Pseudonocardia sediminis: one gene and its partner. The protein of the gene in region 2 interacts with the protein of the main gene of each other region in a pairwise test. Links are inferred from orthologs where the notes say so. Each region holds a gene or a part of one and is shown on either strand. Other genes may lie near its edges.

The links.
Region 1: the proteins of EV383_RS11465 (region 2) and EV383_RS13670 interact in binary tests that used the Escherichia coli proteins (3 or more experiments, as listed by UniProt). The link is inferred for Pseudonocardia sediminis from one-to-one orthologs.

What each region holds. Positions count from the first base shown.
Region 1 is NZ_SHKL01000001.1:2,907,401-2,922,886, reverse strand. Bases 5,529-8,416 are described here. They hold EV383_RS13670 (isochorismatase family protein), read right to left. Parts: upstream 7,362-8,416; coding sequence 6,696-7,361; downstream 5,529-6,695. Other genes in these bases: EV383_RS13665 ((2,3-dihydroxybenzoyl)adenylate synthase), read right to left, coding at 7,384-8,416; EV383_RS13675 (phosphopantetheine-binding protein), read right to left, coding at 6,454-6,699; EV383_RS13680 (siderophore-interacting protein), read right to left, coding at 5,594-6,457; EV383_RS13685 (non-ribosomal peptide synthetase), read right to left, coding at 5,529-5,548. Also shown: more of EV383_RS13685, read right to left, coding at 1-5,528; more of EV383_RS13665, read right to left, coding at 8,417-9,093; EV383_RS13660 (isochorismate synthase), read right to left, coding at 9,090-10,286; EV383_RS13655 (SDR family oxidoreductase), read right to left, coding at 10,310-11,128; EV383_RS13650 (ABC transporter substrate-binding protein), read right to left, coding at 11,196-12,200; EV383_RS13645 (TetR/AcrR family transcriptional regulator), read right to left, coding at 12,352-13,056; EV383_RS13640 (NAD(P)H-binding protein), read left to right, coding at 13,146-14,012; EV383_RS13635 (cytochrome P450), read right to left, coding at 14,016-15,218; EV383_RS13630 (TetR/AcrR family transcriptional regulator), read left to right, coding at 15,298-15,486. UniProt on the Escherichia coli protein: Involved in the biosynthesis of the siderophore enterobactin (enterochelin), which is a macrocyclic trimeric lactone of N-(2,3-dihydroxybenzoyl)-serine.
Region 2 is NZ_SHKL01000001.1:2,451,046-2,466,569, reverse strand. Bases 6,334-9,259 are described here. They hold EV383_RS11465 (hotdog fold thioesterase), read left to right. Parts: upstream 6,334-7,560; coding sequence 7,561-7,959; downstream 7,960-9,259. Other genes in these bases: EV383_RS11460 (branched-chain amino acid ABC transporter substrate-binding protein), read left to right, coding at 8,215-9,259; EV383_RS11470 (DNA glycosylase AlkZ-like family protein), read left to right, coding at 6,394-7,491. In the rest of the region: EV383_RS11500 (RNA polymerase sigma factor), read right to left, coding at 1-490; coaE (dephospho-CoA kinase), read right to left, coding at 634-1,830; EV383_RS11490 (hypothetical protein), read right to left, coding at 1,894-2,616; rpsA (30S ribosomal protein S1), read right to left, coding at 2,880-4,382; EV383_RS11480 (class I SAM-dependent methyltransferase), read left to right, coding at 4,673-5,491; EV383_RS32620 (carbonic anhydrase), read right to left, coding at 5,505-6,263; more of EV383_RS11460, read left to right, coding at 9,260-9,444; EV383_RS11455 (branched-chain amino acid ABC transporter permease), read left to right, coding at 9,538-10,551; EV383_RS11450 (branched-chain amino acid ABC transporter permease), read left to right, coding at 10,548-11,705; EV383_RS11445 (ABC transporter ATP-binding protein), read left to right, coding at 11,702-12,622; EV383_RS11440 (ABC transporter ATP-binding protein), read left to right, coding at 12,603-13,325; EV383_RS11435 (ANTAR domain-containing response regulator), read right to left, coding at 13,446-14,093; EV383_RS11430 (helix-turn-helix domain-containing protein), read right to left, coding at 14,236-14,946; EV383_RS11420 (hypothetical protein), read right to left, coding at 15,183-15,524. UniProt on the Escherichia coli protein: Required for optimal enterobactin synthesis. Acts as a proofreading enzyme that prevents EntB misacylation by hydrolyzing the thioester bound existing between EntB and wrongly charged molecules.

The DNA of each region.
Region 1 (15,486 bases), 460 kb from region 2 along the record:
CCGCGGACAGCACGTCGGCGACGGTGTCGGCGGGCGCGCACCGGACGCGGACCGGGATCGTGTTCCCGAGCTGCCCGATCATCGACTCGACGCCCGGCACCTCGGCCGGGCGCCCGGACACCGGGCAGCCGAACACGACGTCGTCGCGGCTGGTGAGGCGTCCGAGCAGGAGGCCCCATGCGGTCTGCAGCACCGAGGTCAGGGTGATGCCGCGGTCGCGGGCGAACGCCCGCATCTCCTCGCTGAGCGTCTCGCCGAGGTCGATCCGGACCCGGCCGGGCCGGACGACGGCCTCGCCCGCGGTGGCCGGGGCGAGCCGGGTGCCCTCGTCGACGCCGTCGAGCAGGTCGCGCCAGGCCTGCCGGGAGACCCCGCGGTCGCGCCCGTCGAGCCAGCGGAAGTAGTCGGCGACTCCGACTGGCGCCGGGACGGCCGGGCCGCCGCCGAGCTCGGCGTAGATCGCGAGCAGGGTGCGGCCGACCAGGGGCATCGACCACCCGTCGAGCAACGCGTGGTGGTTCGTGATCGCGAGCCGGTGCGCGCCGGGTCCGAGCGTGCACAGCAGGAAGCGGATCAACGGCGGCCGCGCCGGGTCGAACGGGCGGCGCAGCTCGCGCCCGAGGTGCTCGGCGAGCAGCGTGGCGTCCCCGGAGGCGTCGACGTGCCGGAAGTCCGGGACGACGTCGCGGGGCACCACCTGCACGACGTCCCCGGAGGTGGTCGCGGCCAGGCCGATCCGCAGCGACGGGTGCCGGCGCAGCAGCTCGGCGGTGGCGCGGCGCATCCGGTCCGGGTCCAGGGCCCCGGCGAGCGAGGTGACGGCCTGCACGACGTAGACGTCGGTGTCGTCCTCGCCGCGGACCAGGCTGTGGAACGACAGCCCGACCTGCAGCGCGGTCGCGGGCAGGACGTCGTCGACGCGGTGCTCGCGCTCCAGGGCGTCGATGCCGTCCTGGTCGAGGTCGACCAGCGGCAGGTCCGACGGCGTGAGCCCGCCGCCGTCGGGTCCGATCCGGGCGGCGTGTGCGGCCAGGGCGTCGAGCGCGGCCGCGAAGTGGGCCTGCAGCTGTGCGACGACGTCGAGCCCGAGCACCAGGCCGGCGGCGGTCCACTCGACCGACAGCCGGGGCGCGCCGTCCTCGTGCACGAAGCAGTTCAGCGCCAGCACCTGCTCCAGAGCCTTGCCGGGCGGCTCGACGACCGCGAACGCGGCCCCCTCGGGGAGTCGCCACCCGTCGCCGGGCGACGCGGCGAAGCGGCCCAGGTAGTTGAGCAGCACGTCCGGCGACGGGCCGGCCGCCAGCTCGTCGCGGGTGCGCGGGTCGAGGTGGCGCAGCACGCCGTGGCCGACGCCGCCGTCCGGGACGGCGCGCAGGGTCTCCTTCACCGCGCGCAGCAGCCGGCCCGCGGCGGGACCGCCGGCGAGGGCGTCGGCCAGGTCGGTGTCGTCCCGCACGGCGTCGGTGGGGACGGGCACCGGGTACTCGGCGGTGAACCAGCCGACGGTCCGGGACAGGTCGGTGCCGGCGCGGTCGCGGCCGTGGCCCTCCACGGTGACGGTCGTGGCGTCGGTGACGGGACGTCCGCACTCCGCCCGCCACGTGCGCAGGGCCAGGGCGAGCGCGGTCAGCAGCACCTCGTGCACGCCGGCCCGGTAGGCGGCGGGCAGCGTCGTGACCAGCGCGTCGGTGACCTCGGCGGAGGCGGTCGTGGTCGTCTGCGTCGCGGTGGAGACGGTGTCGCGCGACCGGTCGAGACCCCGGTCCCCGAGGTGGTCCCCGGCGGTGGCCCGGCGCCAGTACGCCAGCTCCGGAGCCCGGGTGTGCTTCTCGCCCTCCTCGGCCAGGAGCGTGGCGTGCCGGCGCCAGGAGGTACCGGACGGCGCGGGCTCCGGCGCGCGACCGGCCGCCGCGGCGGTGCAGGCCTCGTGCAGGTCCGGCAGCAGGATCCGCCAGGACACCCCGTCGGCGACGAGATGGTGGGCGAGCACCAGCAGCCGGTCCGGCTCCCCGTCCGGGGTCCGCACCAGCGCCACCCGCAGCAGGTCCCCGGACCGCGGGGCCAGCTCGGAGGCCAGGTCGGCGGCGAGATCGGCGAGGACAGCGGTGTCGGTGATCTCGCCGACGACTCCGGTGGCCGCGACGGCACCACGCGGGCGCACCAGCAGCTGCGCCGGCTCCCCGCCGTCGCCGCCGGTCACCAGCAGGCGCAGCGCGTCGTGGCGGTCGAGCACCGTCTGCACGCCCGCCACGAGATCGGGCAGGGCCAGGGGGTCGTCGATCCGCAGCGCCGTCCACTGGGCGTACCCGGCGATGTCGGTGAGGTCGGGATGCGGGTCGAGCAGGGCACGCACGATCGGCGGCGCCGGGACCGGACCGGTCGGGTCGTCCGGGGCGGCCTCCGCCGCGCCGTCCACCTCACCGGCGCCGGCGGCCAGCGACGCGAGCGTCCTCCGGGCCAGCAGGTCCCGCGGGCGCAGATCCAGGCCGACCGCGCGCAGGCGGCTGCTGACGCTGATCGCGGTGATGCTGTCCCCGCCGAGGGCGAAGAAGTCCTCGTCGACGCCGACCCGGTCCAGGTCGAACACCTCGGCGACCACACCGCAGAGCAGCCGCTCCCGCTCCGTACCGGCCTCCCGGCCGCTGCCCTCCCAGCGCGGCACCGGCAGCGCGGCGCGGTCGAGCTTGCCGTTGACCGTCACCGGCAGCGCGTCCAGCACGACGACGGCCGAGGGCACGAGATGGTCCGGGACGCGCTCGGCCAGCGACTCGCGCACGGCGTCCGGGGTGAGCGGCGCCGACGACGGCACCACGTAGCCGACGAGCCGGGCGCGCCCGCCGTCGGTCCGCACCACCGCCGCGGCCGCGGCCACCCCCGGCACGGCGGACAGGCCGCTCTCGACCTCGCCGATCTCCACCCGGTAGCCGCGGATCTTGACCTGGCCGTCGTCGCGTCCGAGATGGACGATGCCGCGGCCGGGCACCCACCGGGCGCGGTCCCCGGTCCGGTACATCCGCTCCCCCGGACCGCCGAACGGGTCGGCGACGAACCGGTCCGCGGTCAGGTCCGGGCGTCCGGCGTAGCCGCGGGCCAGGTGCGGCCCGGCCAGGTACAGCTCGCCGGGCGCGCCGTGCGGCACCGGCTGCAGCGCGTTGTCCAGCAGGTAGGTGCGGGTCCCGGCGAGCGGCAGGCCGATCGCGGGATCGCCGTCGTCGACCCGGGCGAGCGTCGTGTCGACCGACGCCTCGGTCGGGCCGTAGAGGTTGAACGCCGCGATCCCGGAGGCGTGGACGCGGCGCCACAGCGCGTCCGGGGTGGCCTCGCCGCCGAGGATCAGCAGCCGCAGCGGGAGGTCGAGCAGACCCGCCTCGACCAGCGGCGCGGCCAGCGACGGGGTGGTGTCGACGACGTCGATCCCGTCCCGGCGGTACACCGCCAGCAGCGCGTCGGCGTCGCGGACCAGGTCGGAGCCGTAGAGGTGCAGCTCGTGCCCGCAGAGCAGCCACATCAGCTGGTCGAGCGCGGCGTCGAAGGAGAACGAGTAGGTGTGCGCGGCGCGCAGCGGACGCCCGATGTCAGCTGCGGCGTCGGCGACGACCGTCGAGCGGTGGTGGTGCACCAGCGACGCGAGTCCGCCGACACGTCCCAGCACGCCCTTCGGGCGACCGGTGGAACCGGACGTGTAGATCACGTAGGCGAGGTGCTCGGGATCGCGGGGCGCGGCGAGCTCCGCCGGTGCGAGCGGGTCGCCGGACCCGGCGGGCACCTCGTCGAGCATCAGCCGCGCGGGACCGCCCGGCAGGTCCAGGGCACGGTCGGTCACCAGCAGGGCCGGTCGGGCGTCGTCGACGATGCCGCGCAGGCGCTCAGCCGGGTGGTCGGTGTCGAGCACCAGGAACGCGGCCCCGGCGTCGAGCACCGCGAGCAGGGCGACGACGAGGTCGGCCGAGCGCGGCAGCCCGATCGCCACCACGACGTCCGGCCCGGCCCCGCGCGAGCGCAGCACCCGGGCCAGCCGGTGCACCCGTGACGCCAGATCCACCCTGGTCAGGCGCTCGTCGCCGGCCACCAGCACGGTCCGGTCCGGGTGCGTCGCGGCCAGGTCCGCGAGCAGCGTCGGGACGTCGGCAGGGTGGCCCGGCAAGGGCGGCACGGAGCGGTCGGCGAGTACCTGCGCGCGGCGGTCCGGGGCCAGCAGCGCGACGCCGCCGACCGGCGGCAGGCCGGGGCCGGACAGCTCCCCGACCAGCCTGACCAGTGCGTCCAGGCGCGCGTCGACCGCGTCCTGGTCGTTCGTGCGGGCGTCGACCTCGAAGCCGAGCAGCAGCCCGCCGTCGGCGGTCGGGGTGGCGGTCAGGCCGAAGTCCTCCGGCGGGCCGCCGGCGACGTTGCGCAGCACGCCGGTCGCGCCGGCCAGGTCGATCGAGAAGTCGAACGCCTTGAGGTTGACGCCGCGCCCGTGCAGCAGCGCGCCGGCCCCGGGCACGGCGAGGTCCTGCGGCAGGTTCTCGCCGCGGTAGCGCTGGTGGGTCCGCATCTCGCGCATCGCCTCCGCGGTGCGCCGGCTCAGCTCGTCGAGCCGGTCGCCGCCGCGCACGTCCACCCGCAGCGGCAGCACGTTCACCGCCATCGCCGGCGTGCGCAGGGCCGCCTTCCCGGAGCGGCACATCAGCGGCAGCGCGAACACGACGTCGGACGCGCCGGAGACCCGGTGCAGGAACGCGGCGTAGCAGGCGATCAGCACCTCGCCCCAGGTGACGTGCGCGTCGTCGGCGACGGCGCGCAGCCGGTCCAGTCCCTCGGGGCCCAGCACCGTGCGGGCGGTCAGCGTCCGGTCCGGCGGGCCGACGGCGGACCCGCCGGTCTCCCCCAGCTCCGGCAGGGGCGTGAGGCGGTCGCGCCAGTAGTCGCGGTCGGTCGCGAACCGCTCGCTCGACCGGTAGGCGAGGTCGGCCCCGACCAGGTCGGCGAACCGCCCGAACGTCGACGGCGCCACCTCGGTCCCGCCGGTCAGCGCCGTGTGGTGCGCGGCGATCCGCCGGCACAGCATCGCCGCCGAGTACCCGTCGAAGATCAGGTGGTGGCCGAGCTGGACGTACCAGACCTCGCGGTCCGACACCCGCACGAGGACCTGGTGGTACAGCGGCCGGTCCACCATCGCCCGGCAGGCCTCGGCCGCGCGGACGCGCTCGGCGTCCACCGTCGCCTGCGCGGCCGCGGACGGATCGCGCTCGGCCCGCAGGTCGACGATCCGGGGCGCGCGCACCGGCTCCGACGACACGATCTGGCGCGGCCCGTCCGGGGTGTCGAACACCCGCAGCCGCAGCGACTCGGCCTCCTCCGTGGTCAGTCGCACCGCCTCGGCCAGCGCCGCGACGTCGACGGCGTCCGGCCCGGAGACCTCCAGCACGTCGCCGACCAGGTAGTGCCGTGAGTCGGGTTCCAGCCGTTGCGCGTTCCAGATGCCGAGCTGGGCGGCGGTCAGCTCGAGGACCTCACCGGAGGGGTCGGTGACCTCCGGGCGGGACCGGACGGGTGCGGTGCTCAACTCGTACTCCCGGGACGTGCGGTGTGCGGGCGGGGCGGGCGGTGGCTAATGGCCGTGGCCGTGTTCCTCCTCGTCGTCGTCGAAGTCCGCGGTCCCGCGCTTCCAGTAACCGGTGATCTCGTGGTCGTCACCGGCGAGACCCAGCTCGTCGCGGACCCAGCGGCGCAGCGGCTTGAGCGAGCCGGCCTCCCCGGCGATCCAGGCGTAGACGCGCTCCCCGTCGGGGACCCGCACCTCGCGCACCGCCTTCTCCAGGGCGTCCGAGAGGCCCGGCGCGACGCCGCCGCGGTGCACCCAGCGGACCGAGACCCCGGCCGGTGCCGCGATCTCGATCTCCTCGGAGGCGTCGGTGACCTCGACGAACGCCCAGCCCCGCGCGTCGGAGGGGAGCCCCTCCAGCCAGCGGGCGATCGCCGGCAACGCGGTGATGTCACCGGCCAGGAGCCAGCGGTCGTAGCCGTGCGGCACGGCGAGCCCCCCGGGCGGGCCGGCCACGTGCAGCGTGTCGCCGGGGGCGGCGTCGACCGCCCAGTCCGAGGCCAGACCGCCCCGGTGCAGCGCGATGTCGATGTCCAGCTCGCCGGCGTCCGCGTCGTGGCGGCGCACGGTGTACTCCCGCGACCGCGGCACCGGGCGCGGCCAGCGCAGCATGTCGCCGTCCGGCTCGGGCAGGCGCAGCGAGCCGTCCGGCTCGGGGAAGATCAGGCGCACGTGCTCGTCCGGGCAGTGGCTGACGAACCCGGCCAGACCCTCACCGCCGAACGTCACGCGCAGCAGCGCCGAGCCGACCATCCGGCTGCGCAGCACCTGCAGCTCCCGGATCCGGATCGGGTAGGGCACCTTCTCCGACCCGGTGCGCCGGTCCCGGACGACCGCCAGCTTCTCCTCGACGCCGCCGCGGCCGCTCATGCGCCACCCGCCAGGATCTCGGTCCAGCGCCGCAGCACCGGCTCCTCGGCCAGGTCCGCGAACTCCAGCCCCGCAGCGCCGGCGCCGCGCCACCGCTCGATCAGCGACATGATCCGCACCGAGTCCAGGCCCAGGTCGAACAGGTCGTCCTCGGGCCCGATGTCCTCCGGCGGGCAGTCCAGCAGCTCGGCGACGTCGGTGCGGATCCGCTCCTGCGTCAGCCCGGTCCCGGTGGCGCTCATCGGCCCACCCCCGCCGGGGACGGCGCGAACGCCTCGAGCACCTCGGCGGTCGCGGTGACGACACCGCAGCGCTGGGCGACGTACTCGCACGCCCGGTCGTGGTGGCCGCGGGAGAAGTCGGCGACGGCGTCGGCGACCAGGAACGGCGCGACGTCGCGCATGAACGCCTCGACGGCCGTGGCCTGGCAGCCGATGTGCGCGTAGATGCCGGTGACCAGGAGCTGGTCGCGTCCGGCCTCGGCCAGCTGCTCGCCGAACGTGCTGCGCTGGAACGCGCTGTAGCGCCACTTCGTCAGCACCGTCTCCGACGGCAGCGGCGCGAGGTCGTCGACGATGTCGGCGGCCCGCGGGTCGTCGTCGATCACGGCACCGATCCCCTCCCCCCAGAACTCGGTCAGCAGCCCGCGGTCGGCGGGATCCTGGTGCCCGGGCTGGGCGGTGTAGAACACCGGCACGCCGGCGTCGCGGCACGACGTGAGCAGCGCGGCGATGTTCGCCGTCACCTCCGGGACCGGGGCGCCGGCGTAGGGCGCCAGGAAGTAGCGCTGCATGTCGTGCACCAGCAGTGCGGCGCGCGCCGGGTCCGGCCGCCACCCGACCCGCCCGGCGGGACGGTCGGACGGCGCGGGCAGTGGGTAGGGCTCGATCCGGGGCAGGGACACGGGGTCCACCTCTCTTCCTCGCTCAGTGCTCGCCGCTCCGCAGTGCCCTGCGGAGCTCGCGTCTGCTCGTCTTGCCGACGCCGGTGACCGGGAACGCCTCGACCACCCGGACCACGTCGGGGACCTTGAACGCCGCGACGCCGCGCTCGCGCACGAAGCGCCGCAGCACCGGGCCGGTCGGTGGCTCGTCGCCGGGGACCGGCACCACGTAGGCGCAGGTGCGCTCGCCCAGGAACTCGTCCTCGACGCCGATGACGGCGGCGTCGAGCACGCCCGGGTGGGCCATCAGGTGGTCCTCGACCTCCTCCGGCGCCACCTTCTCCCCACCCCGGTTGACCTGCTCCTTCACCCGCCCGACGACCTCGATGTGCCCGGTCGGGCCGCGCCGGACCAGGTCGCCGGTGCGGTAGAAGCCGTCCGGGGTGAAGGCGGTCGCGTTGTGCTCGGCGGCCCGGTAGTAGCCGCGGATCGTGTAGGGCCCGCGGGTCAGCAGCGCGCCCTCGGCCCCGGGCGCGACCTCGGCGTCGGAGGGGGCCAGCGGGTCGTCCGGATCGACGACGCGCACCTCGTCGTCCGGCGAGATGGGCCGTCCCTGGGTGGTCAGGACGAGCTCGTCCGGGTCGTCGAGGCGGGTGTAGTTCACCAGCCCCTCAGCCATCCCGAACACCTGCTGCAGCCGGCAGTCCAGGGCGGGTCCGATCCGCGCGGCCAGCTCGCGCCCGCACTTGGCCCCGCCGACCAGGACGACCTCCAGGCTCGACAGGTCGCGCGCGGTCCGCCCGGCGGCCTGCGCCCACGCCGCGGCCAGCGGCGGAACCAGGCCGGTGATCGTCACCCGCTCGGACTCGACGAGCGCGAACGCGGTGTCGGCGTCCGGGCCCGGCGAGAACACCGACGTGGCACCGGCGTGCAGCGCGCCGAGCACGCCGGGCGAGCTCAGCGGGAAGTTGTGTGCCGCCGGCAGGGCGGCCAGGTAGACGCTGTCGCGGCGCAGCCCGCAGATCCGGGCGCTCTCCCGGACGCTGTAGAGGTAGTCGTCGTGGGTGCGCGGGATCAGCTTCGGCAGCCCGGTGCTGCCGCCGGAGAGCTGCAGGAACGCGACGCCCTCGGGGTCGGGGTCGGGCAGGTCCAGCGGGTCGGCGTAGAGGTCGGCGAGACCGACGGCGCCGCCGAGGTCCACCCCGGCACCGGTGTCGAGCACGATCGCGTTCCGCACCGAGGCGACGTCACCGGCGACCGCGGCGGCCAGCGCGGCGTGGTCGAAGCGCTCGTGGGCGTCGACGGTCAGGATCGCGACGGCCCCGGTGCGCTCGGCGAAGTGGCGCAGCTCGGACCCGCGGTGCGCGGGCAGCGCGAACACCGGCCACGCCCCGAGCCGGAACAGCGCGAAGACCACCGGCAGGAACTCCGGCACGTTCGGCAGCTGCAGCACGACCCGGTCCCCGGCCCGCACGCCGAGACCGTGCAGGCCCGCGGCCAGCCGGTGCGCACGGTCGTCGAGCTCGGTGAAGCTCCAGCGCTGCGTCCGTCCCCCGGTCCGTCCGACGACGGCGGTGCGGCCGCGGTGGGCGTCGGCGAGCAGGGTCAGCAGCGTGCCGAACGTCTGTCCGCGCCAGTGCCCGGCGGCGCGGTGCCGGGCGGCCTCGTCGGCCGGCCACCGGGTGTGGTCCGGACCGGGGTCGGTGGCCGGGTCGTCGGATGGTCCGGTGGATCGGCCGGCGACGGAGGTCACGGCGCCGCCTCGACGCCGATCGCGCGCAGCAGCGTCCGGAACTTGGCGGCGGTCTCGGCCAGCTCGGACTCCGGCACCGACCCGCCGACGACGCCGGCCCCGGCGAACAGCCGCAGCGTCGCCTCGCAGACCTCGGCGCTGCGGATGGTGACCACCCACTCGCCGTCGCCGGAGGCGTCGACCCAGCCGACCAGTCCGCTGTAGTAGCCGCGGTCGACGGTCTCGACCTCGTTGATCGCCGAGCGCGCGGCCAGCGGCGGCACCCCGCACACGGCCGGCGTCGGGTGCAGTGCCTCGGCCAGGTGCAGCGCGGTCGTCGCGTCGTCGGCGAGGCGCCCGGCGATCCGGCTCGACAGGTGCCACATGGTCGCGGTGCCGATCACCGCGGGCTCGGCCGGAGCGGTGACGCCGGTGCAGAACCGGCCCAGCACCTCCGAGACCCGTTCGGAGACCAGTGCGTGCTCGTGGCGGTCCTTCTCCGAGGCCAGCAGAGCCGCGATCCGCTCCCGGTTCTCCGCCTCGTCGGCCGAGCGCGGCGCGGACCCGGCCAGCGGGTTCGCCTCCACCACTCCGCCGCGACGCGATACGAGCAGCTCCGGGCTGGCCCCGACCAGCGTGCGGGTCGCCCGGTCACCGGGTGCGGTCACGTCCGCGGCGAAGGCGTAGGCGCCCGGGTCCGCCAGCACCAGGCGGGTCAGCAGGTCCGGCACCGACACCGGGTCCGCCGAGGCCAGCTCCAGGCAGCGGGCCAGCACGACCTTGTCCAGCACGCCGTCGTCGACCAGGTCCAGGACCTGGCGGACGCCGTCGGCGTAGTCCTCGGGGGCCGGGTGCTGCCGCACCGTCCAGTCCGACACCGGCGGGGCCGGCCGGCGCACCGCGGGCGCCGCGCCGGCGTCCCCCGGGGCGCGGCGGACCACCGCCGGCACGACCAGGCTGCTCGGTGCGTCGGGGAGGAAGCCCAGCGCCCCGACGACGACGGGGTCGCGCACGCCCGCCTCCCGGGCGTCGCGCAGCGCGTCGGCCGCGGCGTCGGCGTGACCACCCGGGCGTCCCTCGACGCTCGCGTGCACGCCGTCGGCGAGCAGGGTGCCGCGCGGCGAGCGATGGAAGAACGAGCCGGGCAGATACGCCGTCAACAGGTCGGCGGCGTCGTGCACCGGACTCGGCCGGACCAGGGCTTCGATGGTCACGGGAGGTTCCTTTCGCAGGTGTGTCAGGCGCCGAGCGTGGCGCCGCCGTCGACGGTCAGGCTCTGCATCGTGATCTGGCGTGCGGCGTCGGAGGCCAGGAACAGCACGGCGGCCGCGACGTCGTCGGCCTCGCCGATGCGGCCCAGCGGGATGCCGAGCCGGTGCTGCTCCAGCGAGCCGGCGATCACCGGCCCGGCGCCGGAGTCGTCGGTGGGGCCGGCGGTGGGGTCGGCCCACAGCCCGCGTTGCATCGCGGTGTCGGTGGAGCCGGGACAGACGACGTTGCAGCGCACGTGCGGGGCGAGCTCCAGGCCCAGGGACCGGGTCAGGGCCACCGACGCGGCCTTGGACGCGGAGTACGCGGCCATCCCGACCCGCGGGGTCCCGGCCGCGTTCGAGGCGACCGTGACGATCGCCCCGGCGCCCCGGTCGTACATCCGCCGACCGGCCGCGCGCCCGGCGTTCCACACACCGGTCGTGTTCACGGCCAGACAGTCGGCGAGGTCGGAGTCCGGGACGTCGAGGACCGCGCCGGTGCGCAGCACCCCGGCGACGTTGGCCAGCAGGCCGAGCGGGCCGAGCTCCTGTTCGGTCGTCGCCACGGCCCGTTCCACCGCGTCGGCGTCGGTGACGTCGGCGACCAGGGCCAGCGCCGCGGCGCCGCCCTCGGCCAGCGACCGTGCGGTCTCCTCGACGTCGCCGGTCCGGTCCAGCAGCGCGACCGGGACCCCGGCACCGGCCAGGGCCGCCGCGACCGCGGCTCCGATGCCCTGTGCCGCACCGGTGACCAGGGCGGCTCCGGTGACCGGTCGGGCGTCCGTGCGACGTTCTGCGGGCAGCATCGAGCTCGGCTCCTCACATGGTGTCGGAGGCGGCCGCGCGGCGGCCGGGTCGGTGGGGCGGGGCGGCTCAGCCCGTGGTCTTCGGGAACTCCTGGCCCAGGATGTCCAGGGTGGACAGCGCGGCGTCGTAGTCGGGCCGGTAGCTCGTGGCCGGTAGCTCGTGCACGCTGCCGGCCCGGAACGCCGGCAGCTGGGCCCAGACCGGGTCCTTCGCCAGCTCGGCGGCCGGCTTGCCGTTCACGTTCACCACGAACACGTTCGGCGCGTCCACGACCTGGGGCAGCAGCTCCGCGCTCAGCTCGAAGGAGTCACCGGTACTGGCCAGCCGCGGGTTCCTCGCCTTGGTCAGGACGTCGGGGTCCGGGACGATGCCCACGTCCTTCGCCAGCACCGGCAGGGCGGCGGTCGGCGGAACGACGTAGATCTTGTCGCCGGGGTAGGACAGGACGAACGTCGACTCACCGGCGGGAGGCGCGATCGAGGCCTTCACCTGGTCGAGCTTCGTCCGGTAGTTCCCCAGCAGGGGCTCGACCCGGTCGGTGCGCCCGGCCGCGTCGGCGACGGCGCGGAGCTGGTCCTGCCAGGCGGTGACGGTCCGGGGCACCAGGACGGTCGGCGCGATCGCGGCCAGGCGGTCGTAGGCCTGGGCGGCCTGCACGGCCGTGATCCCCTGCCCGCCGCCGATGATCAGGTCCGGCTTGGCCGCGGCCACCGCCTCGACGCTGAGCTGCTCACCCTTCGGCAGCTCGGTGGTGCCCTGCTTCTGCGCCGCCGCGGCCCAGGAGGGCGGGAATCCTCCCCCGGCGTTGGTGACACCGAGGACGCGGGTGTCGGTCGCGACGACCGGGGCGTCCAGCGCGTAGAGGTAGCCGGCGAGTCCCCCGCTGAGCACCACGATCCGCTGCGGGGCGGCCGGGACCTCGAGCTGCCCCTTGTCGGTGGCGATCGTGCGGGTACCCGCCTCGGAGGACGAGGCGTCCTCCCCGGAGGAGCAGCCGGCCAGGACCACCGCCGCCAGTAGCGCGGCCAGGACCGCGCCCAGGCCCCGTGACCGTCGACCTGCACCCGCCATGAGTCCCCCTCGAAGTCGAGTAACTCCGTCACCCGGAGCAACGTTGGCGGGAGTATTCATCAATTTAGGGTAGGCTATCAAGAGATGAGGCTCACTTGTTTTTCGATAGCAGTTTATGGCAACAAGGTGTCGGCAACGTGAACGTCGGCCGTCACCGGCCCGTGTGGACGATCCGGTCCAGCCATTCCCGCAGGAGGTTCCGCTCCGACGGGGTCAGCGCCTCGACCTCCGGCAGGAGCGCGCGCAGGGCGGCGGCCGCCCCGACCGGACCCGGCTCGGGCACGGCGGGGACGTCGGTGGTGATCGCGGCGATGACGGCGTCGCGCGCCGTGTGCGACAGCGCCGGGTCCCGCTCCCCCTCCGGCGTGGCGATGAGCGTCAGCGTGGTGCCGCTGCCCGCCGCGTGCACCAGCGCCGCGGCGCGCTCCTCGGGGACGCGCAAGCGCCCCGCCTCGGCGATCCGCCGGATGTGCCCGGCGAGCACGGCGAACGCCGCGTCCGCGGCCGGGGACGTCGCGCCGGGGCGGGGCCGGACGTACATCAGGGCGTAGAGCGACGGGTCGGCCAGCCCGAGACCGACGTGCAGGTCCCAGCCGGCGCGCAGGTCCTCGACCGGGTCGCCGGTGGACCCGACGCTCGCCTTGCTCTCCAGGTACGCGGTGAAGCCGTGCGAGGCGACGGCGTCGAGCAGCCCCTGCTTGTCGCCGAAGAGCCGGTAGATCGTCGGAGCCTGCACCCCGGCCGCGGCGCCCACCGCGCGGGTCGACACCGCGTCGGGCCCGCCGTCGGTCAGCAGCCGCGCGGCCGCGGTGACGATCCGGTGCCGGGTGTCGTCCCCGGCGTCGTCGATCCCCATGTTTCCGATGCTAACAGTGCTTCGTTAGCGGCCGAGCTTTTCCGGTGCTACGTTCCGAGTGTTAGCACCGAGAACACCAGGAGGACGCCATGATCATCGTCACCGGAGCGACGGGCCTGCTCGGACGGGCGGTCGTCGGATCCCTGCTCGGACGCGTCCCCGCCGGCGGGATCGGCGTCAGCGTCCGCGACCCGGACAAGGCGGCCGACCTCGCGGAACGGGGCGTCCGCGTCCGGCGCGGCGACTTCACCGAGCCGTCGACGCTGCCGCACGCGTTCGAGGGGGCGTCGAGGGTGCTCGTGGTGTCCTCGAACAGCTCGGGCACCTCCGCGGTCACCCAGCACCGCAGCGCGATCGAGGCCGCGGTGACGGCCGGTGCCGGCCGCGTCGTCTACACCGCCCACATGGGTTCGAACCCGGCGTCGCCGTTCCCGCCGATGCCCGACCACGCCGCCACCGAGGAGCTGCTGCGCGACTCCGGCGTCGCGTTCACGTCGCTGCGCAACGGCTTCTACACCTCGACCGTGCCGATGCTGCTCGGCGACGCCGCCGAGACGGGCGAGCTGCGCCTCCCCGAGGACGGGCCGGTGGCCTGGACCGCGCACGCCGACCTCGCCGAGGCCGCGGCCGTGGCGCTGACCAGCGACGACCTCGACGGCCTCACCCCGGCGCTGACCGCCGTCGAGGCGCCCGACATGGCCGGCGTCGCCGCGATCGCCTCCGAGCTCACCGGCCGCCCGATCCGCAGGATCACCGTCCCCGACGCCGAGTACCGGGCCGCCCTGCTCGCCCGCGGACTGCCGGAGTCCGCCGCGGACATGCTCGTCGGCCTGTTCGCCGCGAGCCGCGACGGTGACTTCGGACCCGCCGACCCGACCCTCACGGGCCTGCTCGGCCGTCCCCCGCTGTCGGTGCGCGACGTCCTGCGGACCGCGCTCGTCACGGCCCCGGTCTGACCCTCACCAGGTCACCGACAGCGACTCCAGCCCGTGGATCGGGTGCGCGACGTCGAACGACACCTCCTCGTCGGGCACGGCGAGGCGCAGGCCCGGGAAGCGCCGCAGCAGTGCCGGGAAGGCGATCGTCATCTCCATCCGGGCCAGCGGGGCACCCAGGCAGTGGTGGATCCCGTGGCCGAAGCCCATGTGTGCGGTGACGCGGCGGGTGACGTCGAGGCGTTCCGGGTCGTCGACCGCCTCCGGGTCGCGGTTCGCGGCCGGCAGGTTGAACGAGACGAGATCGCCCTCGCGGATGGTCACCCCGCCCAGCTCGACGTCGCGGGTCGCCAGGCGCGGTGAGCCGGAGTTGACGATCGACAGCCAGCGCAGCAGCTCCTCCACCGCGGGCCCGACCGCGGAGTCGTCGTCGCGGACGAGGGCGAGCTGCTCGGGGTGGCGCAGCAGAGCCAGCGTGCCGAGGCCGAGCATGTTCGAGGTCGTCTCGTGCCCGGCAACCAGCAGCAGGTTGGCGATGCCGACCAGCTCGTCGTTGCTCAGGTCCTCGTCGTGCTCCCGGATGAGCATGCCGATCAGGTCCTCGCCGGGGTCGCGGCGGGCGGCGGCGACCAGTCCCTGCATGTAGGCCAGCGCCTCGGCGGCGGACGCGGCCTTCTCCGACGCCGACGCCGTCATGTCGAGCTGGCGACGGGTGCGCTCCTGGAACTCGTCGCGGTCGGCCGGCGGCACGCCGAGCAGCTCGCAGATCACCAGGGACGGGATCGGCAGCGCGTAGGTCGAGACCAGGTCGACCGGGCCGCCGCGGCGCTCCAGGGCGTCGAGGTGGTCGTCGACGATCTCCACGATCCGCGGCTCGAGCCGGCGCATCCGCCGCACCGTGAACTCCGGGGTGAGCATGCGACGCAGGCGGGTGTGGTCGGGCGGGTCGAGGGAGAGCAGGTTGCCGCTGCGGTCGCCGGTGATCTGGCGGGGGTCGCGGGCGTCGCCGGGCAGGTCGGCCGGGGTCCACCCGTTCCGGAAGGACTCGGCGTCACCGAGCATCGCGCGGACGTCGGCGTGCCGGGTGAGCAGCCACGCCGACGGGCCGAACGGCGTCGGGACGCGGATGACGCCGTCGGCCTCGCGCACCGCCGCGATCTCCGGGGCGGGCCCGAAGCCGTGACGGCGGAAGTCGACCGGCCGGGGGTCGGTGGGGGCCTGGGTCATCGTTCGCTCCTCGGTGGGGGGTCTCCTCAATGTAAATCAACTGTTTGACTGAAGCGAGGGTGAGGGGTTGACTGTGGTCATGCCGGCCAAGGCGCGCACCGACCGCAGCACCGTCACCCGCGAGCGGATCCTCGACGCCGCCGAGCGGCTCTTCGCCGAGCACGGCGTCTACGCGGTGTCGAACCGGACCGTTGCCGAGGAGGCCGGGCAGGGCAACACCGCCGTCGTCGGCTACCACTTCGGCACCAAGACCGACCTGGTGCGCGCC
Region 2 (15,524 bases):
TGCGCGGTTCGACGGAGTCGTCGGCGGGCCGGACGCCACGGCGCAGCCCGATGCGGGCCATCCCCTGCCGCCACCCGCGCGTCGACGTCCGGATCGCGACCCGGCGGACCCAGCCGACCGGGTCCTCGGTGTCGCGCAGCTCGGACCAGCGGCGCCAGGCGCGGGAGTAGGCGTCCTGCACGGCCTCGTGGGCGTCGCCGGGGTGCAGCGTGATCGCGTAGAGCTGCGCGACCAGGCGCGGGTAGTGCGTCTCGAGGTGGGCACCGAAGTCGGCCCGCAGCTCACCGTGCGGGAGCGTGCGGTGCTGGGCGACCACGGCACCGCTGATCGGGTCCGGGTCGTCGACGAGGTCCGGGGCGGCGGCACCGGTGTAGGGGTCGACCGCGTACGGGGCCCCGGTGTACGGGTCGACGGCGGGCCCGTCGGGGTAGGCGTGGACGGCGTCGCGATCGGGATCGGCGTCGTCGCCCCGCCCGTAACGCTCTGCCACCGTGCTCAACCCGCGTCCTCTCCTCGTCACGACCCGCGGCGCCGGAACCGCATCGCCGCCGGAAACGGCGGAATGCGGGCATCGGCGCCCTCACTCCGCCTTTCGACCAACGAGCGGGGCCCGTTACAGGTTCGCCCGAATGATCAGGTCGCCGACCACGCTCCGGAGGATGCCCAGGTACGGGCCCGCGTGTCGGCCGCGTCGAACCACGGCTCCTTGTGCGCGGCATAGCGCGCGGCATCCGGATCAGCACCGAACAGGGCCGCCGCCTCGCGCTTGAGCGCCTCGTACTCCGCCCGGGCACCGGGGTCGGCGCGCAGCCAGTCCCGCATCCGCAGTGCATACGTCCAACCGGGTGACCCGTGTACCCGGAGGTGCAGGTGGACGGGCCGTCCGGGGTCGGCCGAGGCGTGGTAGCGCTTGCCCCACCGGGCCGGGTCCGGCTCCGCATCCTTCGGGTTGTCCGCGGTGATCTCCGGCCGGGCCGGGAACCCCGCCGCGGCCAGAGCACCCGCGAGCGCGTCGGCGTCGTCGAGGGAGTCCACGGCCAGCTGCAGGTCGATCACGTCCTTGGCCACGAGACCGGGGACGGCCGTGGACCCGATGTGGGACACGCCACGTCCACGCTCCCCCGCGGCGGCCGCGACGCGCTCGGCGAGCCGGCGTGCCTGGTCCGGCCATGTCGGGTCCGGGTCCACCAGCTCGGCGGGGCCGCTGCGGACGGGCCGCCCGGCCCGCAGGTTCTCCTCGAACGGCACCAACCGCTCGTCCCACAGCGCGTCGACCTGCCGGCGGGTGTCGGCCCCGGAACCGGAGTTGTCGAGCCAGACGTCGGCGGCGGCGCGGCGCTGGGCGTCGTCGGCCTGTGCGCCGATCCGGGCCCGGGCGTCGGCCTCGGCCATGCCGCGGGCGCCGACCAGGCGGCGCACCCGCTCCTCGGCGTCCAGGCCGACGACGACGACCAGCGGGAACGCCGCGGCCATCCCGCCCTCCACGAGCAGCGGGACGTCCTGCACGACGATCGCGTCGCGGTCCGCGGCCGCGATCAGCTCGTCGGAGCGTTCCCGGACCCGCGGGTGCACGATCGCGTCCAGGCGGGCCCGGGCCGCGGGGTCGCCGAACACGATCGACGCGACGGCCGGCCGGTCCATCTCGCCGTCGGCGCCGACCACCTCCGGCCCGAACGCCTCGGCGATCGCCGCCAGGCCGTCCGACCCGGCGGCGACGACCTCCCGGGCGATCACGTCCGAGTCGACGAGCACCGCTCCCCGCTCGACGAGGCGACGGGCCACCGTCGACTTGCCCGCCCCGATCCCACCGGTCAGCCCTACGCGCAGCACCGGATCACCGTACCCACCCGGTCGCGTCCGCCCGGGGCCGTGCCTCCACCCCGGACGGGTGGCTCAGGCCGGCCCGGGTGCCGCGGCCGCGGACGGACGCCCGGCCTCCGCGGCGGGGGTCGGCGTCGCGGGAGCGGGCGCCGGGCGGCTGCCGGCGGGCTGGGTCGGTGCGAGCGCCGGGAGGATCCGCTTGGCCAGGTCCGGCAGCGTCTCGGCCGCGGACCGGTTCTGCCCCGGCGCCGAGACCGGCAGGACGAACGTGAGCGTGTCCACCCCGTAGACCACGGCCAGCGTCGACTCGTCGGCACGCTCGATCAGCACCGCGGGCGCGTCGGCGATCGTCAGGTCCTTCGACGAGACCGCGTCGGCACGCTCGGCGTTGCCGTTGAGCTGCCACTGGCGCTTGGCGCCCGCGGCGTCGCCGTAGCGGCCGATGTTGAGCTGGTAGAGGACCGGGCCCTTGGCGGCGTTCGTCGTCGCCTCCTGGCCGTTGGCCCGGTAGGTGCACGCGACGCGCTCGGTCCGCCCGACGGAGGGCTCCGGCACCCCGCGCACGGTCTGCGCGGCGACCGAGCCCAGGGGCTGGCCGAACAGGGCACCGGCGATGTCGGTGGACATCAGCTTCGTGCAGTCGTCGGGTATGGCGATCTTGATCGGCTCGGAACCGGGGGCGGCCTGCCCCGCGGATGCGACCGGGAAGGTGGGGACCGGGATGTTGGGATCCCCGGACGCGACGGAACAGCCCGTCAGTGCGGTGGCCGTGACGACCGCGAACGACAGACTCAAGGATGACCGGGAGAACCTCCGGCGGGTGTGGCGACCGCCCATGTGTCAATGATGGACGCAGCCGAAGATCGAATCACGTGGCGGCACCGGATCGTCACAGACCGCGTCCCAACTGTGATGTGCGGGCGGCGCGGCGGCCCGGACACGCCGACGACCGTTGGCACGGGGTGCTCGGGAAGTCCTGCGGGAACGGGAGAGGCCCCGGCGACCGTGGTCGCCGGGGCCTCCCCGATTCCGTGCGTCCGGCTCAGGGCCGGGCGCGGTCACGCACCGCCGGAGAGCTTCTCCCGCAGCGCGGCCAGCTGCTCGTCGCTGGCCAGCGAGCCACCGCTCTCGGCCTGCGCCGGGGCGTCGCCGCCACCGGTGCTGCCACCGGCCGGGCTGTCGCCCCCGGAGGAGTAGTTCGCCGTGGCGACCTCGTCGCCGGCCTCCGCCTCGGCCTCGGCGGCCTTGCGGATCTGCGCCATGTGCTGCTCGTAGCGCTCGTGGGCCTCGGCGTACTGCTTCTCCCAGGCGGCCCGAGCCTCCTCGTAGCCTTCCTTCCAGTCGCCGGAGTCGACGTCGAAGCCCTCGGGGTAGATGTAGTTCCCCTGGTCGTCGTACTCGGCGGCCATGCCGTACCGGGTCGGGTCGAACTCGGTCTCGGTCGTCATGCCCTCGTTGGCCTGCTTGAGGGACAGCGAGATCCGGCGGCGGTCCAGGTCGATGTCGATGACCTTGACCATCGCGTCGTCGCCCACCTGCACGACCTGCTCCGGCACCTCGACGTGGCGCTCGGCCAGCTCGGAGATGTGCACTAGGCCCTCGATGCCCTCCTCGACGCGCACGAACGCACCGAACGGGACGAGCTTGGTGACCTTGCCCGGCACGATCTGGCCGATCGCGTGGGTCCGGGCGTAGAGGCGCCACGGGTCCTCCTGCGTCGCCTTCAGCGACAGGGAGACGCGCTCGCGGTCCAGGTCCACGTCGAGCACCTCGACGGTGACCTCCTGGCCGACCTCGACGACCTCGGAGGGGTGGTCGATGTGCTTCCAGGACAGCTCGGAGACGTGCACCAGGCCGTCGACACCGCCCAGGTCGACGAACGCACCGAAGTTGACCACCGAGGAGACGACGCCCTTGCGGACCTGTCCGCGCTGCAGCTGGTTGAGGAACTCGCTGCGCACCTCGGACTGGGTCTGCTCGAGCCAGGCCCGGCGGGACAGGACCACGTTGTTGCGGTTCTTGTCCAGCTCGATGATCTTGGCCTCGATCTTGCGACCGACGTAGGGCTGCAGGTCGCGCACGCGGCGCATCTCGACCAGCGAGGCCGGGAGGAAGCCGCGGAGGCCGATGTCCAGGATGAGACCACCCTTGACGACCTCGATGACGGTGCCCTCGACCGGCTCGTCGGACTCCTTGAGCGCCTCGATCGTGCCCCAGGCGCGCTCGTACTGCGCGCGCTTCTTGGACAGGATCAGACGGCCTTCCTTGTCCTCCTTCTGGAGAACGAGGGCCTCGACGAACTCGCCGACCTCGACGACCTCGGCGGGGTCGACGTCGTGCTTGATCGACAGCTCCCGCGAGGGGATGACGCCTTCGGTCTTGTAGCCGATGTCGAGCAGGACCTCGTCCCGGTCGACCTTGACGATCGTGCCTTCGACGATGTCGCCATCGTTGAAGTACTTGATCGTCAGGTCGATGGCGGCGAGGAAGTCCTCCTCCGACCCGATGTCGTTGACGGCGACCTGAGGCGTGGTCGGGGCGGCGGTGGTGTCGGTGGACATGTAGTGGGGTGCTCCGGTGGTTTTCTGGACATAGGCGGACCGGTCGGCTCGACCGGATGGGTCACTGCGCTCGGCAGTTGTGTGTAGCTGTGACGTTGTAACAGTCACCCTCTGGCGTCGATTCCCGTGATCGGTGAAACGGGTCGGTGGACGTCCGTCTGCGGGGCCCGAAGAGACGGTCCGCGGACATCCGGCCGCGTTGACCACGATGCGGATTTCATGCTACGCGGGGCCGGATGCGCGGGGCAATGCGGGTCCCCCCGTTGCGAGCTGCGACGATTCAGACCCATATGAGTGCGGAGAAGATCGTCGGGACGACCGGGCTGGCGCGCCGGTCCGTCGGGTCCGCGGAGTCCGAGCACGCCAGCCGCCGCTGGTGGGACGCCGACGCCCGGGACTACCTGGCCGAACACGGCGCCGACATCGGCGACGCCGAGTTCGTGTGGTGCCCGGAGGGCCTGCACGAGGGCGACGCCGGACTGCTCGGCGACGTCACCGGCGCCCGCGTGCTCGAGGTCGGGGCCGGGTCCGCGCCGTGCAGCCGGTGGCTGGCCGCGCAGGGTGCCCGGCCGGTCGCCCTCGACCTCTCCGCGGGGATGCTGGCCCACGCCGCGGAGCTCGGTGGGCGCACCGGCATCCGGGTGCCGCTCGTACAGGCCGGCGCCGAGCGCCTGCCGTTCGGCGACGCCGTGTTCGACATCGCCTGCTCGGCGTTCGGCGCGGTGCCGTTCGTGGCCGACCCCGGGCGGGTCATGCGCGAGGTGGCCCGGGTCCTGCGCCCCGGCGGCCGCTGGGTGTTCGCGGTGAACCACCCGATCCGCTGGGCCTTCCCGGACGACCCGGGCCCGGACGGCCTGACCGTCACCCAGTCCTACTTCGACCGCACCCCGTACCTGGAGGTCGACGCCGACGGCGCCGCGACCTACGTCGAGCACCACCGCACGCTCGGCGACCGGATCCGCGACGTCGTCGCGGCCGGGCTGGTGCTCGAGGACCTGGTCGAGCCGGAGTGGCCGGAGGGCCGGGAGCGCGTCTGGGGCCAGTGGTCGCCGTTGCGCGGCGCGCTGTTCCCCGGCACCGCGATCTTCGTGACCCGCCGGCCCGCCTGAGACCGCCCCCGGCTCAGAGCAGCACGACCTCGGCGGTGTGCAGGTCGTAGCGCGCCCCGACGACGGTGAGCTCCCCGCGCGCGACCGCCCCGGCCAGGTCGGCGTCGGCCTTCAGGCCGGCGACGACGCGGCGCACGTTCGCGTCCACCCCGCCCGCGATCCGTGCCGTCCGGTCGCCCTGCGCCGGGATCGACGGCGCGATCGCCTCGACCAGCGTCGACAGGTGCCCCGGCGCCGCCTCCCCCTTCGCCGTCGCGTCGAGCGCCGCGGACACCGCGCCGCAGGACTCGTGGCCGAGGACCACCACGAGCGGGATCTTCAGCTCCAGCAGCCCGAACGCCACGCTGCCCAGCACCGCGTCGTCGAGCACCTGGCCCGCGGTGCGGACCGTGAGCAGGTCGCCGAGACCCTGGTCGAACACGAGCTCCGGCGGCACCCGGGAGTCCACACAGGACAGCACCGTGGCGATCGGGTGCTGCGCCGACACCAGCCGGGTGCGGACCTCGACACCCTCGTGCGGGTGGTCGGGGTGGACCTCGCGCCACCGGCGGTTGCCCTCCTGCAGCAGGGCGAGGGCCTGCTCCGCGGACGGCGGGGCCGCCGGCGCGGCCGCGGGAGCCGCCGCCGGGAGCGTCGCCGGGGCCGCGGACGCCCCCGCCCCCGCAGATCCGGACGCCGGCGTGGAGCACCCCGCCGTCGCCATCGCCGCGACTCCCCCGAGCCCGATCCCGGCCATCCCGCGCAGCACCGCGCGGCGTTCGATCCCACCCACGACGACCCCTTCGACGTCCCGAAATGACGGTTTCGTGTCGCAACGCTATACCCGTCCGGTTCCGTGAGCAATGCGAAGGATTCGCCCGGTCGAGCGAGCGGCCGCGACCGGCGGCGACCGCGGTGGTGGGATGGTCCGCGTGCGGGTGACGTGGCGTCAGGTGACGCGGTGGCGGGCCGGACGCCAGCTGCTGACCGCCCGTGAGCCTGACCCGGTCGCGGTGGCACGACGGCTGTGCGGCATCCACGCCCAGGTCACCTCCTGCGGCGCCGGGATCGCGCAGGTGCGCGGGGCCGCGGACCCGGACACCGCGACGTGGACCGACCGCACCCTCGTCCGGACCTGGGCGATGCGCGGCACCCTGCACCTGCTGCCCGCCGACGAGCTGGAGCTCTGGACCGGCGCCCTGACCGACCGCGAGTCCCGGCGCCGGTTCCCGCCGTCCTGGGAGCGCGAGCACGGTGTCACCGGGCAGGACCTGCACGCGATCACCGACGCCGTCGGCGAGGTCCTCGGGGCGACGCCGATGTCGCGCACCGAGCTCGCCGCGGCGGTCCAGGCCCGGCTCGGCCGCACCGACCTCGCCGGGCCGCTGGCCACCGGCTGGGGTGCGCTCCTCAAACCCGCCGCCGCACGGGGGCTGCTCTGCTCCGGGCCCGCCGACGGCCAGACGAGCACGTTCGTCTCCCCCGCGGCCTGGCTCGGGCGCACGGTCACCGGGCTCGACGCCGGGACGGCGAACCGGGAGGTCCTGCTGCGGTTCCTGTCCGTCAACGGCCCCGCGACCACCGCCGACGTCGCCCGCTGGTGGGGCGAGCAGCCCGCCCCGGCCCGCCGATGGGCCCGCTCCTGCGCCGACGACCTGACCGAGGTGGAGATCGACGGCGAGTCCGGCTACCTCGTCGCCCGCTCCGACGCCGAGGAGCTGGCCGCCGTCCCGGACGGTGGCACCCACCCCGGAGACGGGCCGTTCCTGCTGCCCGGCTTCGACCCGTGGGTGATCGCCCCGCTGAGCCACCGGCGGCGCGCGGTCCCGGACGGGCACGAGAAGGACGTCTCCCGCACGGCCGGCTGGATCTCCCCGGTGCTCGTCGTCGACGGTCGGGTCGCCGGCGTCTGGGACCGCGACGGCGACCTCATCCGGGTGCGGCTGCTCGACAGGCTGCCGGCCGCCACCCGCCGCGCGGTCGAGGCCCTGGCCCGGCCCACCGGCGTGGACTGGACGTGATCCGGCACGGGCGGGCGTGAACGCGGCTAGGGTTCGCCGGTGCCGATCGATCCCTCGCAGCTGCCCGAGATGGCCCCCGACACGAGCTCCGAGCAGCTCGCCGCCCGGATGGGGGTCGAGCTCGTGACGCTCACCCTCGACGAGGTGGTCGGACGGATGCCGGTCGCCGGCAACCGCCAGCCCTACGGCCTGCTGCACGGCGGGGCCAGTGCCGTGCTGGCCGAGACCCTGGGCTCCACCCTCTCCGCGCTGCACGCGATGCCCGAGCGGTTCCCGGTCGGGCTGGAGCTCGCCTGTACCCACCACCGTTCGGCGACGCAGGGGTGGGTCACCGGCACCGCCCGGCCGATCCACGTCGGGAGATCCACCAGCACGAGCGAGATCGTGATCGTCGACGACGAGGGCCGCCGGGTCTGTACCGCGAAGCTGACCTGCCTGCACCGGGACAATCGACCGCAGGTCGGCTGACGCGATTTTTCCGTCCACCGAGGAATCGTTCCCCGATCTGTAACGAACCGCTGCGGGACAGCGAGATAGCACCGTCAGCGACCCGTCTGACACACATCCGTCACTGCGTCACGATCCGGAAACAAGAACATTCGGGGAACTGTCGTCGGCCGTCGGGCCGGGCTAGTTTCCGCCAGAACTCCGTGGCCCGTTCCGGGCGCGGACCGGGTTGACCAGGCTCCTCGGGGGGACCGGTCACGCTCTATGGAGGTCTCGTTGCTCAGAAGCAGGCGTGCGGCCGTACTGGCGGGAGGGGTCGCGCTGACCCTCGCCCTCGCCGGGTGTGCGGCCAACCAGGAGTCCGCGCCCCAGGGCGGCGGCGGGGGTAACCGGCCCGACATCCCGGCGGTCACGACGCTGCCGGTCCCGGCCAACGCGGCCAACCCGGCCGGTAACGGCCAGGCCACCTGTGCCCCCACCACGACGCTGACCTACGCCGGTGCGCTGACCGGCAGCAACGCCCAGCTGGGCGTCAACATCGTCAACGGCGTGCAGCTCGCGATCAACCAGCACAACCAGGCCAACGCGAACTGCCAGGTGCAGCTCAAGAAGCTCGACACCGAGGGCACGCCGGACCGGGCCCCGGGTGTCGTCACCCAGGTCGCCAGCGACCAGAACACCCTCGGCGTGATCGGCCTGCCGTTCTCCGGTGAGTCCAAGGCGACCGGCGCGATCTTCCAGCAGGCGGGTCTCGCGCACCTGACGCCCTCGGCCACCAACCCGGCGCTGACCAAGAACGGCTGGACCACGTTCTTCCGTGCCCTGGCCAACGACAACGTGCAGGGCCCGGCCGCGGCCAAGTTCATGACCGGCAAGCTCGGCGCCACCAAGGTCTGCGTCATCCAGGACGACTCCGACTACGGCACCGGTCTGGCCAAGGCCACCAACGACGCCCTCGGCCCGGTGGCCGCGGGCTGCCAGGACAAGGTGACCACCGGCCAGAAGGACTTCGCCGCGGTCGTGTCGAAGGTCGTCGCGGCGGCGCCGCAGGTCGTGTTCTACGCCGGCTACTACGCCGAGGGCGCGCCGCTGGACCAGCAGCTGTCCAACCGTGGCTTCACCGGCGTCTTCCTCGGCCCGGACGGCGTCAAGGACGCGGAGTTCATCAAGCTCGCCGGTGACGCGTCGAGCAACGCGTTCTTCACCTGCCCCTGCACGCCCGGTGAGCTGGTCCCCCAGTTCGCCGACGCGTACAAGGGCGTGAGCGGCGGGTCCGCCCCGGGCACGTACTCGCTGGAGGGCTACGACTCCACGACGATCCTGCTCAAGGCGATCGACTCCGGTGCCAAGGACCGTGCCGCGGTCCTGAACTACGTCAAGAACTACAGCGGCGCCGGGTACAGCAAGGAGTTCAAGTGGGACGCCACGGGCGAGCTCGCCGCCACCAAGGTCTTCGGATACAAGGTGGACAACGGCCAGATCGTCCCGATCGGCGAGATCGGCTGATCTTAATCCGGTAGTCGACCACGGGCATGTCCGCCCGGGACCAGGACGGTCCCGGGCGGGCATGCCCGTCTCGCGTGAGGAACCCTCGTGCTCGTGACCCACCTGCTGGCCCAGGGCCAGGTGCTCGCCCAGGGTCCGGACTGGATCAGCTTCGACGTCGCGTCGTTCGTCGACCAGTTCTGGTCCAACACCTTCGACGGCCTGACCTACGGGGCCATCTACGCGCTGATCGCCATGGGCTACACCATGGTCTACGGCGTCCTCCAACTGATCAACTTCGCGCACTCCGAGGTGTTCATCGTCGGGGCCTACGCCCTGTTCTTCACCCTCGCCGCGCTGGGCTTCGGCCCGTCCGCCCCGAACCTCAACGTGTTCGCCCTGATCGGCGACCTGGTGCTCGCCATGCTGGTGGCGATGCTGGCCGCCGGGGCGATAGCGGTCCTGCTCGAACGGGTCGCCTACCGGCCGCTGCGACGGCGCAAGGCGCCACGCCTTGCCTTTTTGATCACCGCGATCGGCGCCTCGTTCGCCATCCAGTACGCGATCTTCGCCTGGCGCGGGCCGAACCCGGAACCGGCACTGATCATGTTCCGGCCGCAGCCGATGTTCGACATCTTCGGCACGATCATCTACGACCAGCAGGTCGTGATCTTCGTGGCCGCTCTGGTGCTGATGGTGATCGTCGACCAGTTCGTGAACCGGACCCGGCTCGGACGCGGCCTGCGGGCCGTCGCCCAGGACCCCGACACCGCGACCCTGATGGGCGTGAACCGGGAGCGCGTCATCGTGCTGACGTTCCTCATCGGCGGCTTCCTCGCCGGCGCTGCGGCCCTGTTCTACGTGATGAAGGTGCCGTCGGGGGTCCAGTACAACGGCGGGTTCATCCTCGGTATCAAGGCGTTCGCCGCGGCCGTCCTCGGCGGCATCGGCAACATCCGGGGAGCGCTGCTCGGCGGCCTGCTGCTCGGCGTGCTCGGCAACTACGGGCAGACGCTGTTCGGCAACGCCCAGTGGACCGACGTCGTGGCGTTCGTGGTGCTCGTGGGCATCCTGATGGTGCGCCCGACCGGCCTGCTCGGCGAGTCCCTCGGGAAGGCGCGGGTATGACGACGACATCCGAGACATCGGCCGGGACTCCGTCGAAGGGCGGCGACCGGCGCCTGCTCGGCGGTCTGCGGGACCGCTGGAACGGTCTCCCCCGGGCCCAGCAGTGGCTCTGGCTGATCCCGCTGGTGGTGCTGATCTACGCGCTGCCGGTGCTCAACCCGCCGCTGCTGACGACCGAGCCGGGCACGAACTTCCCGATCGCGCTGTTCGACGCCGCGCGGTTCGCGCTGCTGGCGATCGGGCTGAACGTGGTCGTCGGCCAGGCCGGGCTGCTGGACCTGGGCTACGTCGGCTTCTTCGCCGTCGGCGCCTACGTCGCGGCGTTGCTGACCAGCCCGGACTCGATGCTCACCAAGATCCCGTACCTGTGGACGCTGCCGATCGCGATGATCGTGACGATGCTGGCCGGGCTGCTGCTCGGCGGGCCGACGCTACGACTACGCGGGGACTACCTGGCGATCGTCACGCTCGGGTTCGGTGAGATCATCCGGCTGCTGGCCACGATCGTCGGCCCCCTCAAGGGTCAGGTCGGCTTCCAGGGCGTCGGTCGTCCGCCGGGCACCTCCGCCGACGGCCAGCCGCTGTTCACCACGTCCAACGGCACCACCTGGTACTGGCTGGTCGTGACGATCACGATCGTGATCCTGCTGCTGGTCGGCAACCTCGAGCGCAGCCGCGTCGGCCGGGCCTGGATCGCCATCCGTGAGGACGAGGACGCCGCGCAGATCATGGGCGTGCCGACGGTCCGGTTCAAGCTGTGGGCGTTCGTGATCGGTGCCGCGATCGGCGGTCTGTCCGGGGCGCTGTTCGCCGGGCAGGTCGGCTTCGTCAACAACCAGAAGTTCGACGTGCCGACGTCGGTGCTGTTCCTGGCCGCGGTCGTGCTCGGCGGGTCCGGCAACAAGGTCGGCGTGATCGTCGGGGCGTTCCTCGTCTCCTACATCCCGAACCGGTTCGTCGAGCTCGCCGGGTACAAGTACCTGATCTTCGGTGTGGCGCTGATCGTGCTGATGGCGTTCCGCCCGCAGGGTCTCCTGGGGGCGCGGCAGCGTCTGCTGGCCTACGGTCGGCAGGCCTACAAGAGACTGGTCGGCAAACCCGAGCAGCTGGCGTCGGACAACCCGATGACGAACGAACGAGGGGGCCAGGCATGAGCACCCCGCAGGAGCCGCACGCCCCCGAGGGCAGCATCGTCGCCGAGCTGGAGGCGATGACCCCGGAACAGCGCGCCGAGCGCGAGGCCGAGGTCGCCGAGGTCGTCGCCCCGGACCGCGAGATCGCGGTCGAGGTCGGCGACACGCTGCTGCAGATGGAGAACGTGACCATGCGCTTCGGCGGCCTGGTCGCGCTCGACGACGTCTCGTTCGACATCCGCCGCGGCGAGATCCTCGGCCTGATCGGGCCGAACGGCGCCGGCAAGACGACGTGCTTCAACGCGCTCACCGGCGTCTACCGGCCCACCTCGGGCCGGGTGCTGCTGGAGGGCGCGCCGCTGGGCCGTCGTCAGCGTTTCCAGATCACCCAGCTCGGCATCGCCCGGACGTTCCAGAACATCCGGCTCTTCTCCGAGATGACCGCGCTGGAGAACGTCGTGGTCGGCACGGACGCCCGGCACAAGACGTCCGTGATGGGCGCCCTGTTCCGGGTGCCGCGGCACACCCGGGAGGAGAAGCAGGCGATCGAACGGGCGATGGCCCTGCTCGAGTTCGTCGGCATCGCCGACCGGGCCGCGGACAAGGCGCGCAACCTCCCCTACGGCTACCAGCGCCGTCTGGAGATCGCCCGCGCGCTGGCCACCGAGCCGAAGCTGCTGTGCCTGGACGAGCCCGCCGCGGGCTTCAACCCGGCCGAGAAGGACAACCTCATGGGGTTGATCCGCAAGATCCGCGACGACGGCTACACCGTCCTGCTGATCGAGCACGACATGCGGCTGGTGATGGGCGTGACCGACCGGATCGTGGTGCTGGAGTTCGGCAAGAAGATCGCCGAGGGACTGCCCGCGGAGATCCGCGACAACCCGGCCGTGGTTGCCGCCTACCTGGGGGTCCCCGATGACGACGACGCTTCTTGAGCTGGACGGGGTCGGCGCCCACTACGGGCGCATCCAGGCCCTGGACGGCATCTCCCTGACCGTCAACGAGGGTGAGGTGGTGACCCTGATCGGCGCGAACGGCGCCGGGAAGACCACCACCATGCGCGCCATCTCCGGCGTCCGGCCCATCTCCTCGGGGTCGATCACGTTCGACGGCACCGACATCTCCACGCTGCGCGCCGACCTGCGGGTCGTCCGCGGGATCTCCCAGGCACCGGAGGGCCGCGGGATCTTCCCCGGCATGACGGTGCTGGAGAACCTGGACATGGGCGCCTACAGCCGCAAGGACCGCAAGGAGCTCCCGGCCGAGATGGACCGGATCTTCGAGCTGTTCCCGCGGCTGGCCGAGCGCCGCTCGCAGGTCGGGGGCACGCTGTCCGGCGGCGAGCAGCAGATGCTGGCGATCGGGCGGGCGCTGATGTCCAAGCCGCGGCTGCTCCTGCTCGACGAACCGTCGATGGGTCTCGCCCCGCAGTTCATCGCGCAGATCTTCCGGATCATCACCGAGATCAACAAGACGCAGGGCGTCACCGTGCTGCTGGTCGAGCAGAACGCCCAGCAGGCACTCTCGCGGGCCGACCGGGCCTACGTCATCGAGACCGGCCGAATCACCCGGAGCGGCACCGGCAAGGAGCTGCTGGCCGACCCGAGCATCAAGGAGGCCTACCTGGGCGTCGCCTAGGTACTCCCCGTTCCTCAGCACGACTTCCCGCAGCACGACAGGAGCCCCGGTCCGCAGTCGGATCGGGGCTCCTGCCGTGCGCGGGTCGTGCGCGCGGGTTCGGGTGACGCGCGGGCCGGGTCAGGCCTTCGCGGCGGCCGTGGTGGTCGCCAGCCCGTCGATGACGGCGTCGGCGACGGCCTTCATCGTCGTGCGACGGTCCATCGCGGTGCGCTGGATCCAGCGGAACGCCTCGGGCTCGCTCATCTTCTGGTGGGTCATCAGCAGGCCCTTGGCCCGGTCGACGACCTTGCGGGTCTCGAAGCGCTCGTTGAGCGACGCGACCTCGTCCTCGAGCGCGCGCTTCTCGGCGAACCGGGAGACGGCCAGCTCGATCGCGGGCACCAACTCGTGCCGGGCGAACGGCTTGACCAGGTAGGCCATGGCGCCGGCGTCGCGGGCGCGCTCGATCAGGTCGCGCTGGCTGAACGCGGTCAGCATGACGACCGGGGAGATGCGCTCCCCCACGATCTCCGCCGCGGCCTCGATGCCGTCCTTCTTGGGCATCTTGACGTCCATGATGATCAGGTCCGGCTTGAGCTCACGGGCCTGGGCGACGGCGGCCTCCCCGTCGCCGGCCTCGCCCGCGACCTGGTAGCCCTCCTCGGAGAGCATCTCGGCGAGATCCATCCGGATCAGCGCCTCGTCCTCGACCACCAGGACGCGCCAACCCGGGCGCGGACCGTCGCCGTCGTCCTGCGGTGTGTCTGCGGGAACGTCCTCGGCCACCGGGGTCTCCTTCGTCGAACGGGTGTGCGGGGCGAACGTCCAGGTTACCGGGCGCCCACCCGTCGATGCCCTTCACTTCCGCACTTCGTGTGCCGAAACACGTCCTGAACCGCCGTTCAAGTCGGGCGGCCCCACCGATCGGTCAGGTCTTCGGCCCGACCTCCCGATCCATGATCTCCACCGCCTCGCGCCGGGCGACCGAGATCAGGTCCCATCGTGGCCTGCGGTGGGCCACGCCGAGACGGTCGAGCGAGGCCGAGCAGAGGTCGAGGATGTCGAGCGACTTGTTCGAGAAGAACCAGCGCGGATACTCGTAGCGTTTCTCGACCCCGTCCACCGTGCGCCGGGTCCAGTTCGTCATCCGGCACCCGTCGGAATGGAACAGCCCGCGCAGGAACCGGGCCGGGTTCGCATCGACGACGGTCGACTGCCATTCCTCCAGCACGATCGGCCGTTCGTGCTTGCGGCCCGGACCGTGCTGCGGGAACAGGCACACCCAGTGCTTCGAGTAGCTCTTGACCTCCGTGCAGCCCGTCCGGGCCACCCGGCACACCCCGTTCCCCAGGACGGCACCGAGCGCGGCCTCGACATCAGCCTTGATGCCGGGCCAGTCGTCGCCACAGGCGATCGACAAGGAGGCCACCCCACGCCGCCCGATCGTGATGTGACCGTCCCCCAGATAGGCGCCGAGGAGATAGGGATAGTCGGCGGACAGCGGCGCCCCACTGCATCGGGGACAGGTCGGAGCCGCGTCCGCGAAGCGCCGGTTCCCCTGCCGCCAATGCCTGATGGTGCCCGCGGGAACGCCGAGAACTTCGGAGACCTCTCGCGTGGTCAGCCCGGATGCCACCATCGCCAGCGCCTCGTCGACCGACTGTCGTGGGTGCATGGCGCGAATACTGCATCCACACCCCGACAGAATTGCCGGACGAATGGTGCCCCCGGTGGGATTCGAACCCACACTGGATGGTGTTTGAGACCATTGCCTGCTGCCAATTGGGCTACGGGGGCTGATCCGTTCGGACCTCTATCGGCGCCTCACCACGATAGCGCGCGACTCGTCCGACCCGTCCCCCGGTCCCGTCCCTCTCACGCCGCCCACACCCCCGCGAGTGTCTCGGCGATCCCGCGCATCACATGGCGGTCGTTCCAGTAGAGCGTGTGGGCCAGGGGGCTGAGGTTGAACGGGAAGGGCCGTGTGCCGACGCGCTCGTCGGCCACCGCGTCCCGGTAGTGCGGCGACAGGCCGGCCAGGGGCGTGGCGATGACGTCGTCGGGGTCGTAGAGGTTCGTCCATCCGCCGCGGCCGTCGAGGTCGGGCTCGACGTCGGGGTGCGGGACGCGCAGCGGGGTGTCGAGCTGGTGCTCGTCGAGGCCCAGGGTGAACAGCGCCAGAGGGCTGCCGAGGGTGTGCAGGCGCGACAGCGTGCG